3 regions of the Lysinibacillus louembei genome follow, and region 1 is predicted to be linked to each of the others. Evidence: predicted binding sites of a transcription regulator. Region 1 holds the regulator's gene; each other region holds the start of a gene.
What was found. Region 1 encodes CtsR, which represses protease genes until heat stress. Its sites were predicted from a motif close to ATGGTCAATAAAGGTCAAACA; they were not measured.

Region 1 (5,260 bases):
TAAACCAATTCGCCATTATTTTCTCCATCTCATTATATAGTAGGTATAGTCTATCTATCCTTAAAGAATAGAAAGTATAACATTCCTATTCTACTATTTAAGATAATAGTTTTGCAATATTTTGTTTAAAGCCTAAGTTTGTCTTTTTGGAGATGAAAAGGTAGAATGAAAGTGATTAAATGATGAAGGAGTAGCGACTAATGAAATTTTATAAAGGGCGTTTAAAATATGTTATTCCACTCTCGGCAGTTGTAGGTGTTTCATCAACAATGATGGTGTTTAATAGATATGAAGATGTACCCTCATTACATAAGTTTTTAATTATTGTAGGGGCTGTTGTTTTTTCGGCAATTATTTCTTATTTTCTATTCCCGCAAGCTGGTGATAATCCAGACGATAGAGGTCCATACTAATTATTAATTTTTTATGTGAAAAGTGAATCTTTCAAGAACCTACTACCGTATATAAAGTACACATATAAAAGAGAGGTTGATTTATAATGGAAGATAAATGGTCAAAAGTAATTATTCATGCAAGCGCATTTTTTGCGCCAGTATTAGTGCCAATTTTGTTTTTCTTAATTAGTTCAGATGAGGTCGTAAAACGTTTATCGATACAAGCACTATTGTTCCAAGGCGTGATGTGGGTGCTAGTTACAATTTCCGGATTTTTATCGTTCATTTTAATCGGTATTCCATTTGTAATTATTTTCTCCATTATGCTAATTGTTGTGCCGATAATCGGTATTGTGAAAGCAATTAATGAAACACCCTGGAGCTATCCGATTGTTGGTAACTGGGTATAGTTTGAAAAAGAAGAAAAAAGGCAAAACTTCAATTATGAGGTTTTGCTTTTTTTTGTAATTGTATGAGTGCCAGGCACACACACAATTCTCACACAATTTCGATTTACGTGAGAGCTTTTAATTGCATTTCGATTTCGCTGTTTTTATAATTAAGTCAAAGATAGTCAAAGTCAGTTGTGGAATTGAGGTGAGAGACAATCGTGCGGAATATATCTGATATTATAGAAGGTTATTTGAAACAAGTTCTCGAATTAAGTGAGCAGGAGCATATTGAAATTAAACGTAGCGAGCTTGCAGATAAATTTCAATGCGTTCCGTCTCAAATCAATTACGTTATTAATACAAGGTTTACAGCAGAAAGAGGTTATTTAGTAGAAAGTAAGCGTGGTGGCGGTGGCTATATTCGCATTTTGCGTGTTGAAATTCATTCGAAGGCAGCGCTGATCGACGATATGATGGCACAGGTTGGTGATGCCGTGACACAGCAGGCTGTTGAGCATATGGTATATCGTTTAATAGATGAGGAAATCATTACAAAGCGAGAGGCAAAGCTTATATTAGCTGCGATTGATCGTTCAACATTAGCATTACCGTTACCACTACGTGACCAAGTTCGTGCATATATAGTAAAGGCGATGTTTATTACGTTGAAATACGACAATAAATAAGGTAGGTGATTAGCATGATTTGTGAGCATTGTAAACAGAGACACGCCTCTGTCACAGTGACAACAGTACAAAATGGGCAAACAGTCGAAAAGCATTATTGCGACCATTGTGCCTCGAAATTCCATCCATTTCAAACAGAAATACAGGAAGAGCCTGTAGCGTTACACCAGCTTATTTCAAACTGGTTTGGTGTACCGATGTGGAAAAATGCACAGACGGAAGAAAAAAAGACGACACAAAACGCATGCCCATCATGCGGCTTCACATACCGCCAATTTTTAAAGCAAGGGAAATTCGGCTGTGCAGAGTGCTACAGTACATTCCGAGAGCAATTGCCACCAGTGCTTAGTCGCTTACAGGCAGGGACTAAGCATACAGGTAAATCTGTAGCGGTTAGCGTGGAGCAGCTAAAACAAAAAATAGAGGAAATACGTCAGCAAATGCAGTATGCCATTGAAGAAGAACGCTTTGAGGACGCCGCAAAAATGAGAGATGAAATAAAATCAATTCAGCATAAGCTTGATGCTGGAGGTGTAGATGTATGAATATCGAGCATTTTTTAAAGCAAGCGCCTAAATGCATGATGGGAAATGGCGAAGATTCCGATATCGTCATGACAACACGCATTCGGCTTGCTAGAAACATGGCGAATACACGCTTTCCGCTCAGCTTCTCACAGCAAGAAGCAAACGAAGTACAAGAGAAGCTTATGAAAGCGCTCTTGATGCCGCAGGAGCAATTAAATTTTTCTTATTTCCGAATGGCTGATTTATCACCATTGGAGCGCCAATTGTTAGTAGAGAAACATTTGATTAGCCCCTATTTAGCAAAGCATAAAGAGGTAGCCGCCGTCTTTTTATCGGGGGACGAATCGACAAGTGTCATGGTCAACGAAGAGGATCATGTACGTATCCAAGTATTAAGCGCAGGCTTACAGCTAATGGAAACATATGAGCGAGCAAGTGAGCTAGATGATCGCTTAGGGAAGCAAGTAAGCTATGCATATGATGAGCAATTCGGCTATTTAACGAGCTGCCCGACAAATGTCGGTACAGGGTTGCGAGCATCCATTATGATGCATTTACCAGCGCTGACAATGTCGAAGCAAATGAATGTCCTTATCCAAATGATGACACGTTTAGGTATGGTCGTGCGTGGTATATATGGAGAGGGCAGTGAAAATTTAGGCAATATTTATCAAATCTCAAATCAAGTAACGTTAGGGAAATCTGAGCGTGAAATTTTAGATGAACTGCAAAAGGTTGTTGAACAAATTATTGAGAAGGAACGCAATGCACGCAAAAAATTGCTAGAGCGTGCACATGTCACATTGGATGACCGTGTCAATCGAGCACTTGGAACATTGCGCTATGCGCGTGTATTAACGAGTGAGGAAGCTGCGACATGTTTATCAAATGTTCGATTAGGTGTCGATTTGAAGCTTATTCAAGGAATCTCGCCGAGCAGTTTAAATGAATGCGTCATGTTTATTCAGCCAGGCTTTGTTCAGCAATATGCAGGTACTGTGCTCGATGCGGTAGACCGCGATATATATCGGGCAAAATATGTCCAAGAAAAATTGGGTGAAGATCGTTTAACTACAGGTGAAAAAGGAGAGGAAACATATGATGTTTAATCGTTTTACACAACGCGCACAAAAGGTTTTACAACTAGCACAGGAAGAAGCCATCCGTTTAAATCATGATGCCATTGGGACGGAGCATATTTTACTAGGTCTTGTTCGTGAAGGTGGCGGCATCGCTGCAAAAGCATTAGAGGCAATCGGTGTCAGCCCACAAACGATTGAGGCAGGTATTGAGGAGCTAGTTGGCAAAGGCACTGAAAAAGTGGGCCTAACAGTAAGCTATACACCACGTGCCAAAAAAGTAATTGAATTATCCGTTGATGAATCACGTAAATTAGGTCATTCCTACATTGGAACAGAGCATATTTTATTAGCATTAATTCGTGAGGGTGAAGGAGTAGCAGCGCGCGTTTTAGCCAATGCAGATGTAAGCTTAAATAAGGCGCGTCAGCAAGTCCTGTTATTGTTAGGTAATAACGACACAGCACAACCAGGTGGTGGTGCGGCAAGCCCAACAGCAAGCACACCAACATTAGACGGCTTAGCACGCGATTTAACTGCTATCGCGCGTGAAGGCTCGCTAGACCCAGTAATTGGTCGCTCGAAAGAAATTACACGTGTGGTGGAAGTATTATCACGTCGTACAAAAAACAATCCTGTGTTAATTGGTGAGCCGGGTGTAGGTAAAACAGCGATTGCGGAAGGCTTAGCACAGCAAATCGTCAACAATGAGGTGCCGGAAATTTTACGTGATAAGCGCGTTATGACACTTGATATGGGAACGGTTGTGGCTGGTACGAAATACCGTGGTGAATTCGAAGACCGTTTGAAAAAAGTAATGGATGAAATTCGCCAAGCGGGCAATATCATTTTATTCATCGATGAATTGCATACATTAATCGGTGCTGGTGGAGCAGAAGGAGCAATTGATGCTTCAAATATTTTGAAACCGTCCTTAGCACGCGGTGAATTACAATGTATCGGTGCAACAACGTTAGATGAGTACCGCAAATATATTGAAAAGGATGCCGCTTTAGAGCGACGCTTCCAACCCATTCAAGTTGATGAGCCATCTGTTGAAGAAACAGTGCAAATTATTTATGGCTTACGTGACCGTTATGAGGCGCATCACCGTGTGAAAATTACGGATGAGGCAGTAGAGGCAGCAGCAAAATTATCAGACCGTTATATTTCAGATCGTTTCTTACCAGATAAAGCGATTGATTTAATTGACGAAGCTGGATCGAAAGTGCGCTTACGCTCATTTATTGTTCCACCAAATTTAAAAGAGCTTGAGGAGCGCTTAGAAAGTGTCCGCTCTGAGAAAAATGCGGCTGTATCAAGTCAAGAGTTTGAAAAGGCAGCAGCTTTACGTGATTCGGAGCAAAAGCTAAAAGAAGAAGTGGAGCAAACGACGAAAGAGTGGAAAGAATCACAAGGCAAAGCAGAATCGCAAGTAACAGTCGATGATATTGCGGCAGTTGTGTCAATGTGGACTGGAATTCCAGTTAATAAAATTGCACAGGAAGAATCTGCGAAGCTGTTAAATTTAGAGGAGGAGCTGCATAAGCGAGTAGTTGGGCAAGGTGAGGCAGTTGAAGCTATTTCTCGTGCAATCCGTCGAGCGCGTGCTGGCTTAAAAGACCCAAAACGTCCAATCGGCTCATTTATTTTCTTAGGTCCTACAGGTGTAGGTAAAACAGAGCTAGCGCGCGCATTAGCAGAGGTGATGTTTGGTGACGAGGATGCGATGATTCGCGTTGATATGTCCGAATATATGGAAAAACACTCAACTTCTCGTTTAGTAGGCGCACCTCCAGGTTATGTAGGCTTTGATGAAGGTGGTCAGTTGACGGAGAAGGTACGACGCAAACCATATTCAGTAGTATTACTTGATGAAATTGAAAAGGCGCATCCAGACGTATTCAATATTTTATTACAAGTATTAGAGGATGGTCGTTTAACAGACTCGAAAGGTCGTTTAGTTGATTTCCGTAACACAGTTGTCATTATGACATCCAACGTAGGTGCGGATGCATTGAAATATCAAAAGAACTTAGGCTTCAACATGGGCAATTCAGAATCGAAGCATAAAGATATGAAGAACACAATGTTAGAAGAGCTGAAAAAAGCATTCCGCCCAGAGTTTTTAAACCGTATTGATGAAATGATTGTGTTCCATTCATTAGAAAAAGAACACTT
Region 2 (5,260 bases), 930 kb from region 1:
GGTGTAGGTACTAACCCATCTCAAATTAGCACATATGGACTTAATGCTCAATATAACTTCTCTCGCTACACATCTGAGAGCTTACAACAAACTTTATTGAACATGGATTCTCCAGAGGCATTCGATGCATCTTACCGTGCGGCACAGTTTGCGGCATTCGAAAAAGAAATTGCTGAATTAGCTCCAATCGTTCCAATGATGTACCGTTTAGAACTTTCACCTGTTAATAAACGTGTGAAAAATTATAGCATTGACTATTCTAACCCAACGGAACTTCAAGATATCGAATTAACTGCTGATGCACCAATTAAATAATAATTAGTGTAAGGCTAAAACCCCCTCTCTTGCATTTGCGAGAGAGGGGGTTTTGATTTAACTACATAAAAATATATTATAAGTAATATTTTGTTTGTGAAAAGGTCAGCACTAAATATGTTTGAATATCATTTTGTTCTGTACAAGGATGTATCCAACGTACTCCAATGTGTAGCGCAAAGCGTGCATAAATTTCAATACCATTTTTAATGGATACCTAACTCGTTCGTGAAATGCAACTTTAACATCAATAGTCAGCTTTATATTATTTTTATAAAAAGAAATGGCTTCATACCTTTCAGCTTCATCTAATACCCTCAAATTAGGAATAGAATATTGAATTTTTGATTTCTCTAGCTTTGCTTTATACTTCCACATCATTAATAGTTAAACGAATGAGCCCAAGGGAAGTTGTTAACATCGTTCCATCAGTTACAGCTTCAAACGCTGTGCTAAAAACTTCCCGATGCCATCTTCATTATTGGATAGCGTAATTTCATTAGCAATGTTCTTTAATGGTTCAATGCCATTGTTCATTGCAACACCTATTCCTGCATAATCAATCATTTCTAAATCGTTATCCTCATCACCGAAAGCAATAATGCGCTCGCGTGGAATTTGCATTTCATGGGCAATACGAGAAATGCCAACCGCTTTACTTAACCCTTTGCGTACAACTTCAATAATATTGAATGGTGCCCCCCAGCGGCGGTGCTCAATTAATTCAGCGTGGACATCCTCTAAATGCTGACGAATTGTTGTAATATGCTGATCTGTCGCTTGAATAAGTAAGCTAGTAGGGTCCTCCAATAAATGAGTTTTTAAATTACCTGTTGTAATTTGTGGATTGCCCATCGTTAAAATATGCATCATTTTTTCATCTTCATTATGCAAATAAACATCATCCATTATTTCTGCGATTAAATTTTCATAATCAAATTTATCAACTGAATCGACAACATCGTGTACAACGCTCATTGCAAGCGGTGAATGAAGCTGCTGCCAAGCACTATTCGTTGGGTGATGTACTAATGCACCATTAAAATTAACGATTGGTGTTTTTAAATCAAGCTCGCGGTAATAAATTTCACTCGCACGATAAGGACGACCCGTTGCAATCATGACTGCATGTCCCTCTTGCTGGGCTTTCATTAAAATATCCTTTGTATGTGTGGAGATTTGTTGTTGATCTGTTAGTAATGTACCGTCTAGATCTAAGACGATTAAATGTTGCTTCATATAAGATAGTCCCCTTTCATTAGCGTCAACAAAGCTAAACGCTAAAAACAAGCAAGCAGTATATGTCACTGATTGAAGTTTCATTCTATTTTACTGTGTCTCGCTATTATACGTCAAAGTTTTGTCATATCATTCAATTTTTGTTACTCTAAATATAATATTGTTTGTAGGAGTGAAGTTAAGTGATTGTCCAACGTGAGGTGTGGGAGCACATACCATTATTGCATGTGCATACGAAAGAAATGACCATAGAAAGTCCTAGCGTCATCTTTATTCATGGCTTTGGCAGTGCGAAGGAGCATAATTTACATTTTGCTTATCAGTTAGTAGAGAAAGGGGTACGTGTCATTTTACCTGATGCCCATCTACATGGGGAGCGTGCAAAGCCAAATACAAGCACACAGCAGCTAGAGCCTGTATTTTGGGATATTGTTACACGTACAGTGGGAGAGGTTGAAACGATTGAAGAAGCTCTTCAAAATAAAGGTTTATTGGCAAATAATACCATTGGCATTGCAGGCACTTCAATGGGCGGTATTGTGACAGTAGGCTGTTTAAGTCAATATGATTGGATACAGGCTGCTGGTGTTTGTATGGGGGCAACAAGCTATAAGAAATTTGCTGAGCACCAGCTTGCTCAATTTGCAAAAGCTGGTGTGCAGCTGCCCTTTACTGAGCAAGAGCTTGCCCATACAATGACGGCATTGGCAGCATATGATTTAGAAAATAAAGAGGATATTTTACAGCGAGTACCGACAATTTTTTGGCATGGCAAACAAGATCAAGTTGTCCCATTTGAGATGAGCTATCCGTACTTCGAAAAGCATGGAGAAAACTCGCGCTCTGCATACATGGTAGATGAAAAAGCCGGGCATGCTGTATCAAGAGCAGGGATGCTTGCTGTAACGGACTGGCTTGCACAGCATTTGGCATAAGCTTAGAGTTCTGCTATCATAAAATGTAACAAGAAAGGAGTGTTGAGAAATGGCGATTGATCAAGATATGAAAGATAGCATGTATAGCGCTTTAGAAAATGTAATTGACCCTGAGTTAGGTATTGATATTATTAACTTAGGCTTAGTATATGATGTGGATTTAAATGAAGAAGGCTTAGCGACGGTAACGATGACATTAACTTCTATGGGATGCCCACTTGGCCCTGTTATTGTAGACCAAGTTAAAACAGCTTTAGGTGAACTACCAGAAGTAAAGGATACAGAAGTTAATATTGTGTGGACACCAGCGTGGTCAAAAGATATGATGACACGCTATGCAAAAATGGCGCTAGGTGTGCGCTAAATGTAAAAGTCGATTTCATACCAAAAACATTGGTGTGAAATCGACTTTTTTAATCAATTCGGCAAATCGTTAAAGGACAATTTTCACAATTAATTTCATTCTTTAAAAACTGTAAATCATGTATCGTAATGTAGCTTTTGTTAAAGGAAATGATGTTGCGCTTTTTCAAATCATTGAGCATACGATTAATCAATTCACGACTTGTAGCACACAGGTTTGCTAACTCGGTATTCGTTAAAGTGAAATTGATAAAGATAGAACCATCCTCTTGCACTTCTCCATACGTATTAGTTAGGCGAATTAATGTTGAATAAAGCGCTCCCTTTTTTCCATGAAGCATTAAATCGCGCAAGCGACTTTGATGTTTCATCGCCTCGATTTGCACCCATTGTAAATATTCCATCATTAATTTGGGATGTTCTGTTACTAACAATTCGAACGTGTTATGTGAAAGTGATAATAATGTGGCTGTCTCTAATGCTCTAGCGTTAACCATATGATAGTTAAGCTGACAAAATGGCGAGCTTTCCCCAATAATGACACCATCACCACAAATACGTAAAGTTAATTCCTTACCTTGCTCGGTTTCCTTACTAAGCTGGATAATTCCGCTTTTAATTAAAAATATGTGATGTGCTTTTTCACCTTCTTGAAAGAGCTGATGACCTTTATCAATTTTTATTAATGAACCATGTTCTTCAAATAGCTGAAAAATCTCTGTAGGGATTGTTTGAAAAGACATGTACATGCACTCCTTTCTTACATAGATGTAGGAATTGTGACTGACATTTTCAAAAATTGTTTAAGGCTATAATAGCATAATATGTATAAGGAAAATATAGCTTCTGTATTAAAATATGACTTTCTTATTGAAGGAAGACTATGCTCCATCAGTTGTGGAGTATTTTTTTGCAAAGCTTTCTCTGAAGACTTATAATTTAATTAGTCAGTAAAGGTCAAACTTTTTGGAGGGATATTTGATGCAATTTAAACAAACAGAAGATAATCGTCCCCCTTTAGAACAATTTGGGCGGAATTTAATCGAAGAAGTGAAGAAGGGGAAAATGGACCCTGTTATTGGGCGAGATGAAGAAATTCGCAATGTCATTCGCATCTTAACAAGAAAAACAAAAAACAATCCTGTACTAATTGGTGAGCCAGGTGTCGGGAAGACAGCTATCGTTGAAGGGTTAGCACAGCGTATTGTACGCAAAGATGTGCCAGAAGGATTAAAGGATGCAGAGCTGTACGAATTAGATATGAGTGCATTAATTGCAGGTGCGAGCTATCGTGGGCAATTTGAGGAGCGCTTAAAGGCTGTATTGAAGCAAGTGAAGGATTCAGAAGGGCGCATCATTTTATTTATTGATGAAATTCATACAATTGTTGGCGCAGGTAAAACAGATGGTGCAATGGATGCAGGAAATATGCTGAAACCAATGCTAGCGCGCGGTGAATTGCATTGCATTGGGGCAACAACTTTAGATGAGTACCGTATGTATATTGAGAAGGACCCTGCATTAGAGCGTCGCTTCCAGCAAGTATTAGTGCGTGAGCCTTCTATCGAGGATACCGTATCAATTTTACGTGGCTTGAAGGAGCGCTTTGAGCTACACCATGCTGTGCGCATTCATGACCGTGCGATTATTGCGGCGGCAGAATTATCAAATCGTTATATTACGGAACGCTTTTTACCAGATAAAGCGATTGATTTAATTGATGAGGCATGTGCGATGATTCGTACAGAAATTGATTCAATGCCACAGGAGCTCGATATGATAAAGCGTCGTTTGATGCAGCTTGAAATCGAGGAACAAGCATTACAGAAGGAAAAAGATGAGGCAAGTAAAAAACGCCTCGAAACATTAAGGAATGAAATTGCTGAATTGAAAGCATCATCAAATGATATGATGACACAATGGGAAGCTGAAAAGGCGAGCTTGCAATCCATTCAAAAGAAACGTGAGCAGCTCGATAAACATCGTCGTGATTTAGAAGAGGCGGAGAGCAAATATGATTTAAACAAAGCAGCAGAGCTACGACATGGTAAAATTCCAACATTGGAAAAAGAGTTAGCAGAGCTTGAAGCATCTTTAAATGATGAGGAAGCACGTCTATTACGTGAGGAAGTAACCGCTGATGAAATTGCTTCTATCGTTGCGCGTTGGACAGGCATTCCTGTCATGAAGCTGGTAGAGGGAGAACGTGAAAAGCTACTGCGCTTAAAGGATGTTTTACATGAGCGTGTCGTAGGACAGGACAATGCGGTAACACTCGTTACGGAAGCGGTATGGCGTGCACGTGCAGGTATTAAAGATCCAACAAAGCCTATAGGTTCATTTTTATTTTTAGGACCTACAGGTGTTGGGAAAACAGAGCTAGCCAAAGCGTTAGCTGCACAATTATT
Region 3 (5,260 bases), 840 kb from region 1:
TGGTCACGCTGTTTGGCGCGCTTAGTTTTATAGTAGCAAAAGTCACATCTAATGTCTTGCCATTTCTAATAAAAATGGAGCAAGGGAAAAATCCCTTCCTCCATTCCCTTTTAGTCAGGCTATATTATTTGTTGAAGCCTTTGCTTGCTACATATAATGCAAGGTCTAATAAACGTGCAGAGTAGCCGCTTTCGTTATCGTACCATGAAATAACTTTTACTAATTTGTTTTCTAGTACCATAGTAGAAAGTCCATCGATTGTTGAAGAGCTTACGTTACCATTGTAATCAGATGATACTAATGGTAGCTCGTTGTAATCTAAAATACCTTTTAGATCGCCTTCTGCTGCTTCTTTTAATGCCGCATTTACTTCTTCAACTGTTACATCTTTTTTCAATGTTGCAACTAAGTCTACACATGATACGTTTGGTGTTGGTACACGCATAGAGAAGCCATCTAATTTACCTTTTAATTGAGGTAATACTTTTGATACGGCTACTGCTGCACCTGTAGTTGTTGGGATCATTGATAACGCACCAGCACGTGCACGACGTAAGTCTGCATGTGGTAAGTCAAGAATGCGTTGGTCATTTGTATAAGAGTGGATTGTTGTCATTAAGCCGCGCTCGATACCAAATTTTTCATCTAACACTTTTGCTAATGGTGCAAGACAGTTTGTTGTACAAGAAGCATTTGATAATACATCATCTGTTTCTGGATTGTAGTCTTCATGGTTTACACCCATTACGTATGTTGGCACATCACCTTTTGCTGGCGCTGAAAGAATCGCTTTTTTCGCACCTGCTTGTAAGTGATAGCTTAATTTTTCTTTATTGTTGAAAATACCTGTACACTCAAGAACGATATCTACACCTAACTCGCCCCATGGTAATTGCGTTGGGTCTTTTTCTGCATATACTTTAATTTCTTTACCGTTCACAGTGAAAGAATTTTCGCCTGCTTGCACATCAGCATCATAGATACCGTGTACTGAGTCATACTTTAATAAGTGTGCAAGTTGACCTGCATCTGTTAAGTCGTTAATTGCAACTACTTCTACTTCACTATTATTCATTGCTTCACGAAATACTTTGCGTCCAATACGTCCGAATCCGTTAATTGCTAATTTTACTGTCATTTGAAATTCCTCCAAAATTTTATTTATAAGAGCGTTGTTGCTCGTTATAGATTTTTTAAAATTGCATTTGCTGCACTTTCATCCGTAATAAAAATTGTATTTTTTACTGGATTTTTAAAATAAGCTTGTACTGATTTTGCCTTGCTCGCACCAGCCGCAATGGCGATAATACAATCGCTTTGCTGAACTTGCTCTAACTGAATGCCAATTGTACGAATATGATGAACAATTTGACCTTGCTCATCAAAATAGTAACCAAATGCTTCAGCTATTGCGCCTTTTTCACGCAATAATCGCTTATCATCCTCACTGCTTTGCCTGCGATCTGCCATTTCCATCGCTTCACCAATACCGTGGATAACAATATTAATATTGTCATAAAGCTCAATCATTTCTTTCACAATTGGCTCATCCTTCATGGCGCTATATGCTTGCTCGCTTAAATGCTCTGGTAAAAATAACGTGCGATATGTTGCATGGCATTGCTCAGCAAATTGCGCTACGAGCGTATTTGCCTGCATTGTTATTTCATCACCTATACCGCCACGAGCTGCAATAAATTGTGCATGTTGCAAAGCTTTATGAGGCTGTAAATACGCTCCAATTGAACCAACTGACGTACCGCCAGTAACCGCTATTTTGCAGTTTGGCTTTGCGTTTTGCATAATAACTGACGCTGCTTCTTTTCCGATTAAGGAGTATGTGCTCACATCTTGCTCAATGTCGCCATGTACGATAATGACTTTGTTAATATTGAGCGCAGCCTTTAACTGCTGCTCTTTTTTAGAAATACCTGTAAGTTCATGAAACAATGTTTTTAATTGCTCTAAAACGGTATACCCAAATTCTGTGCAAACCATGCCTTTTGCTTGAATATGGATCAATTGCTGATCGCTTAAAACTTGTGTCTCCTTGCGAACATCACGCTCTGTTAGCTGTAAAATATCAGCTAAAGCTCTTCTTCCGATGGGGCTTTGCAATGCGATTGTTTGCAATAAGCGATAGCGCTTTTTAAGCAACTCATCCATTTCTGGTAGAAGCTTGCGCTGTACTTCATATATAGAGTTACTGTTCAACAACATCACCTTCTACAAAAGTATGGACGTTTTTTGTCCCGCACTTTAAAAATTGTCCCACTAGAGGTAAAAAAAATTCACTTCCTATATCTATTATATACACGTATATAAATTTTGGCAATTCTTTTGTCTAAAAACTTTAAAGCACTACTTACTATTGCAGTGCTTCAAGCAATGTTGCATAATCCAGTATACCGTATTGTATAACTTCCTCATTATAAGTAACAACTGGAATCATCAGCATATACTTTTCATGCAATGCATCATCTTCCTCTATATTGATTATATTTATATCAAATGAACAATCCTCTTGTACAAGCTTCAACGTTAGCAAGCCTTCTTCGCATAAATGGCAATAAGGTCTTGAATAAAAATTAATGATTTTCATGAACATCCCTCCATGTATAAAATAACATAAATTAGCCAACCTATAAAATGTACGACATTTTGATAGGAGGAAAAATAAATGACAGGCGATTTCCAACAAGAGCAACAACAGCAATCAATGGGACCACTTTCTACAAATCATGGCGGACATGAGCTTTTTGATGTACATGAGGTGCTAAGTGCAGCAATTGGCGGCTTAAATCAATTTGTGTTGTTACGTGACCATGTACAGGACCCAGAGTTACTGTCCATTATGGACAAACAATATGCATTTATGCTTGATGAATACAATATTACAGTCGAAGCATATAAAACAGGTCATGATCCACAGCATCCTACTCGCACATACAATATGCAAACAGGTAACGATTTCAAATACGGTCTCACACCTAGTGAGCCGAAAAAGCCAATGCAAATGGCGAGCGAGCTAGATGATGCAATTATTGCAGGATGCATTTTAGGTGCACATAAAGTTAGCGCTACAGGCAAAACAACAGCAGCACTTGAAACGTGTAACCCTGTATTGCGTCGCGTGCTACAAGATTCCATCAAAAACTGTATTGAGATGGCTTACGAAATCTCCATTTACCAAAACAAAAAAGGCAACTATCAGGTGCCACAATTAGCGCCAGCCGATATGCAGGCAATGCTCAATATGTATGGGCAGGGGCAAATGGCGAAAAACATGCCGAACTAAAAAACAAGCATCCCTCATATGGGGGATGCTCTTTTTTACTATATCAGCGACTTTCCCTAACTTATCTGCGATTTTTCTTAAGTTATCTGCGGAATTCACTGAAATATCTGCGAATTTTTATAGTTTATCTGCGATTCCCCAAAAAAGCTGCCTGAAAACGCGTTTTCAGGCAGCTTTTTATATACATATTATTTTACTTGATTGCGATCAATAATTTCATCGATTAAGCCGTATGCTTTTGCTTGCTCAGCTGTCATGAAGTTATCGCGGTCTGTGTCGCGAGAAATTGTTGCATAATCTTGACCAGTTTTTTCAGCCATGATTGTATTTAATTTTTCACGTAAGTGTAAAATGCGTTTTGCAGCAATTTCGATTTCAGTTGCTTGCCCTTGTGCGCCACCAAGTGGTTGGTGAATCATCACTTCAGCATTCGGTAAAGCAAAGCGTTTGCCTGGCTCACCAGCTGTTAATAAAAAGGCACCCATTGATGCAGCCATGCCGATACAAATTGTTTGCACTTTTGGCTTAATGAAGTTCATTGTATCGTAAATTGCCATGCCAGCCGTAATGGAACCACCAGGAGAGTTGATGTATAAGGAAATATCCTTATCTGGGTCCTCTGCCTCTAAAAATAATAGCTGTGCTACGATAGAGTTCGCTACATTGTCATCAATTGCGCTCCCTAATAAAATGATGCGATCTTTTAGCAAGCGTGAATAAATATCATAAGCACGCTCACCTCGGTTTGTTTGTTCAATAACTGTAGGAATTAAATTCATTGAAAAATCCTCCTTTATAAAAGGTAAATTCATATACTAAATTGTTGAAAAGTTAAGCTTCTTCAACTGTATCCTTATCATACACATTATAGTCAAGAAAGGTCAAATATAAACTCTACAAATTTATGTTGAAATATTCGTCTGACATTTGTATAATGGGAAAGTCGTTAATTTTTGCACATACGACAATTTTATCACCATTCAGAGCTTTGCACAATTTTTGCACTTGTCCTCGTGGTGTAATGGATAACACTGAAGATTCCGGTTCTTCCGCTGGGGGTTCGATTCCCTCCGAGGGCGCCATTTTACTGTTTCAATATAATATTTTGTATAGCAAGACCTGATTTATGAGCAATTAGTTTTAGCAGCCTAATTGACTCATAAGAGGGAGTCCATGGATAAAGGCGAAATCACACTGTACCGATGGAGCCTTATCCACCTCTCTTTAAACTTACATATGATTGACTTTTTTAATTCATGACAACTAGCATTTGAATAGAAATGAGCAAGCAATAAAGGTTTATCGGTTTTAATTAAAGAAAGCTGCCAGAAAAGCTATGACTTTTCTGGCAGCTATTTTATTTCTTCAAAAAATTTTATATTTTGCTAATTCATCCTCAACAAATTGAATTTCTTCGCGTGAGGCTTCTCTGCATTGATACATCGCTTTTCCCTCTTAGTCTTCCTGTTCAATAAATTGCGTCAATGTAGCAACAGCTTTTTCAGCATCGTCGCCAGCAGCAATTAAAGTCAGCTGTGTGCCTCTAGCAATTGCTAAGCTCATGACGCCCATAATGGATTTTGCATTTACTTTTTTATTATCCTTTTGTAAAAAAATATCGGATTTATAGCGATTTGCTTGCTGTACAAAAAGCGCCGCCTGTCTCGCCTGCAATCCTGATTTCAATTTAACTTCTACTTGGTTTTCAATCATCTACGTTTCTCCCTTTCCTATACCGTTCATCTATCTAGCTTTATCTTACCGAATTAATAGAAAAAGGACAATGTATTCGTTTTCACAATTATTTTATATTTTTTCACCACGGCGAAGCGCTTCAGCAATTTCATCAATTTTGCGCAGGCGGTGGTTAACACCCGATTTGCTGACAACGCCTGTTGATACCATTTCACCAAGCTCCTTCAATGTTACATCTTGATATTCTACACGTAGGCGTGCAATTTC

Region 2: a site for CtsR is predicted at 3,796-3,816, ahead of R6U77_RS01250 (ATP-dependent Clp protease ATP-binding subunit). Genes of this name have one in related genera too.
Region 3: a site for CtsR is predicted at 4,166-4,186, ahead of clpP (ATP-dependent Clp endopeptidase proteolytic subunit ClpP). Genes of this name have one in related genera too.

The regions. Positions count from the first base shown of each region.
Region 1 covers NZ_CP137624.1:1,147,516-1,152,775, forward strand. Annotated here, with positions in the region: gene R6U77_RS05605 (globin-coupled sensor protein) at 1-16, opposite strand, end outside; gene R6U77_RS05610 (acyltransferase) at 201-413, shown strand; gene R6U77_RS05615 (DUF4870 domain-containing protein) at 500-805, shown strand; gene R6U77_RS05620 (CtsR family transcriptional regulator) at 1,006-1,473, shown strand; gene R6U77_RS05625 (UvrB/UvrC motif-containing protein) at 1,488-2,018, shown strand; gene R6U77_RS05630 (protein-arginine kinase McsB) at 2,015-3,109, shown strand; gene R6U77_RS05635 (ATP-dependent Clp protease ATP-binding subunit) at 3,099-5,260, shown strand, end outside.
Region 2 covers NZ_CP137624.1:214,194-219,453, reverse strand. Annotated here, with positions in the region: gene R6U77_RS01275 (oligopeptide ABC transporter substrate-binding protein) at 1-315, shown strand, start outside; gene R6U77_RS01270 (Cof-type HAD-IIB family hydrolase) at 748-1,554, opposite strand; gene R6U77_RS01265 (prolyl oligopeptidase family serine peptidase) at 1,737-2,489, shown strand; gene R6U77_RS01260 (metal-sulfur cluster assembly factor) at 2,539-2,853, shown strand; gene R6U77_RS01255 (Crp/Fnr family transcriptional regulator) at 2,903-3,595, opposite strand; gene R6U77_RS01250 (ATP-dependent Clp protease ATP-binding subunit) at 3,834-5,260, shown strand, end outside.
Region 3 covers NZ_CP137624.1:1,988,397-1,993,656, reverse strand. Annotated here, with positions in the region: gene gap (type I glyceraldehyde-3-phosphate dehydrogenase) at 125-1,138, opposite strand; gene R6U77_RS09895 (sugar-binding transcriptional regulator) at 1,183-2,214, opposite strand; gene R6U77_RS09890 (glutaredoxin family protein) at 2,369-2,602, opposite strand; gene R6U77_RS09885 (spore coat protein) at 2,681-3,298, shown strand; gene clpP (ATP-dependent Clp endopeptidase proteolytic subunit ClpP) at 3,487-4,077, opposite strand; tRNA gene R6U77_RS09875 (tRNA-Arg) at 4,306-4,380, shown strand; gene R6U77_RS09870 (HPr family phosphocarrier protein) at 4,754-5,011, opposite strand; gene whiA (DNA-binding protein WhiA) at 5,105-5,260, opposite strand, start outside.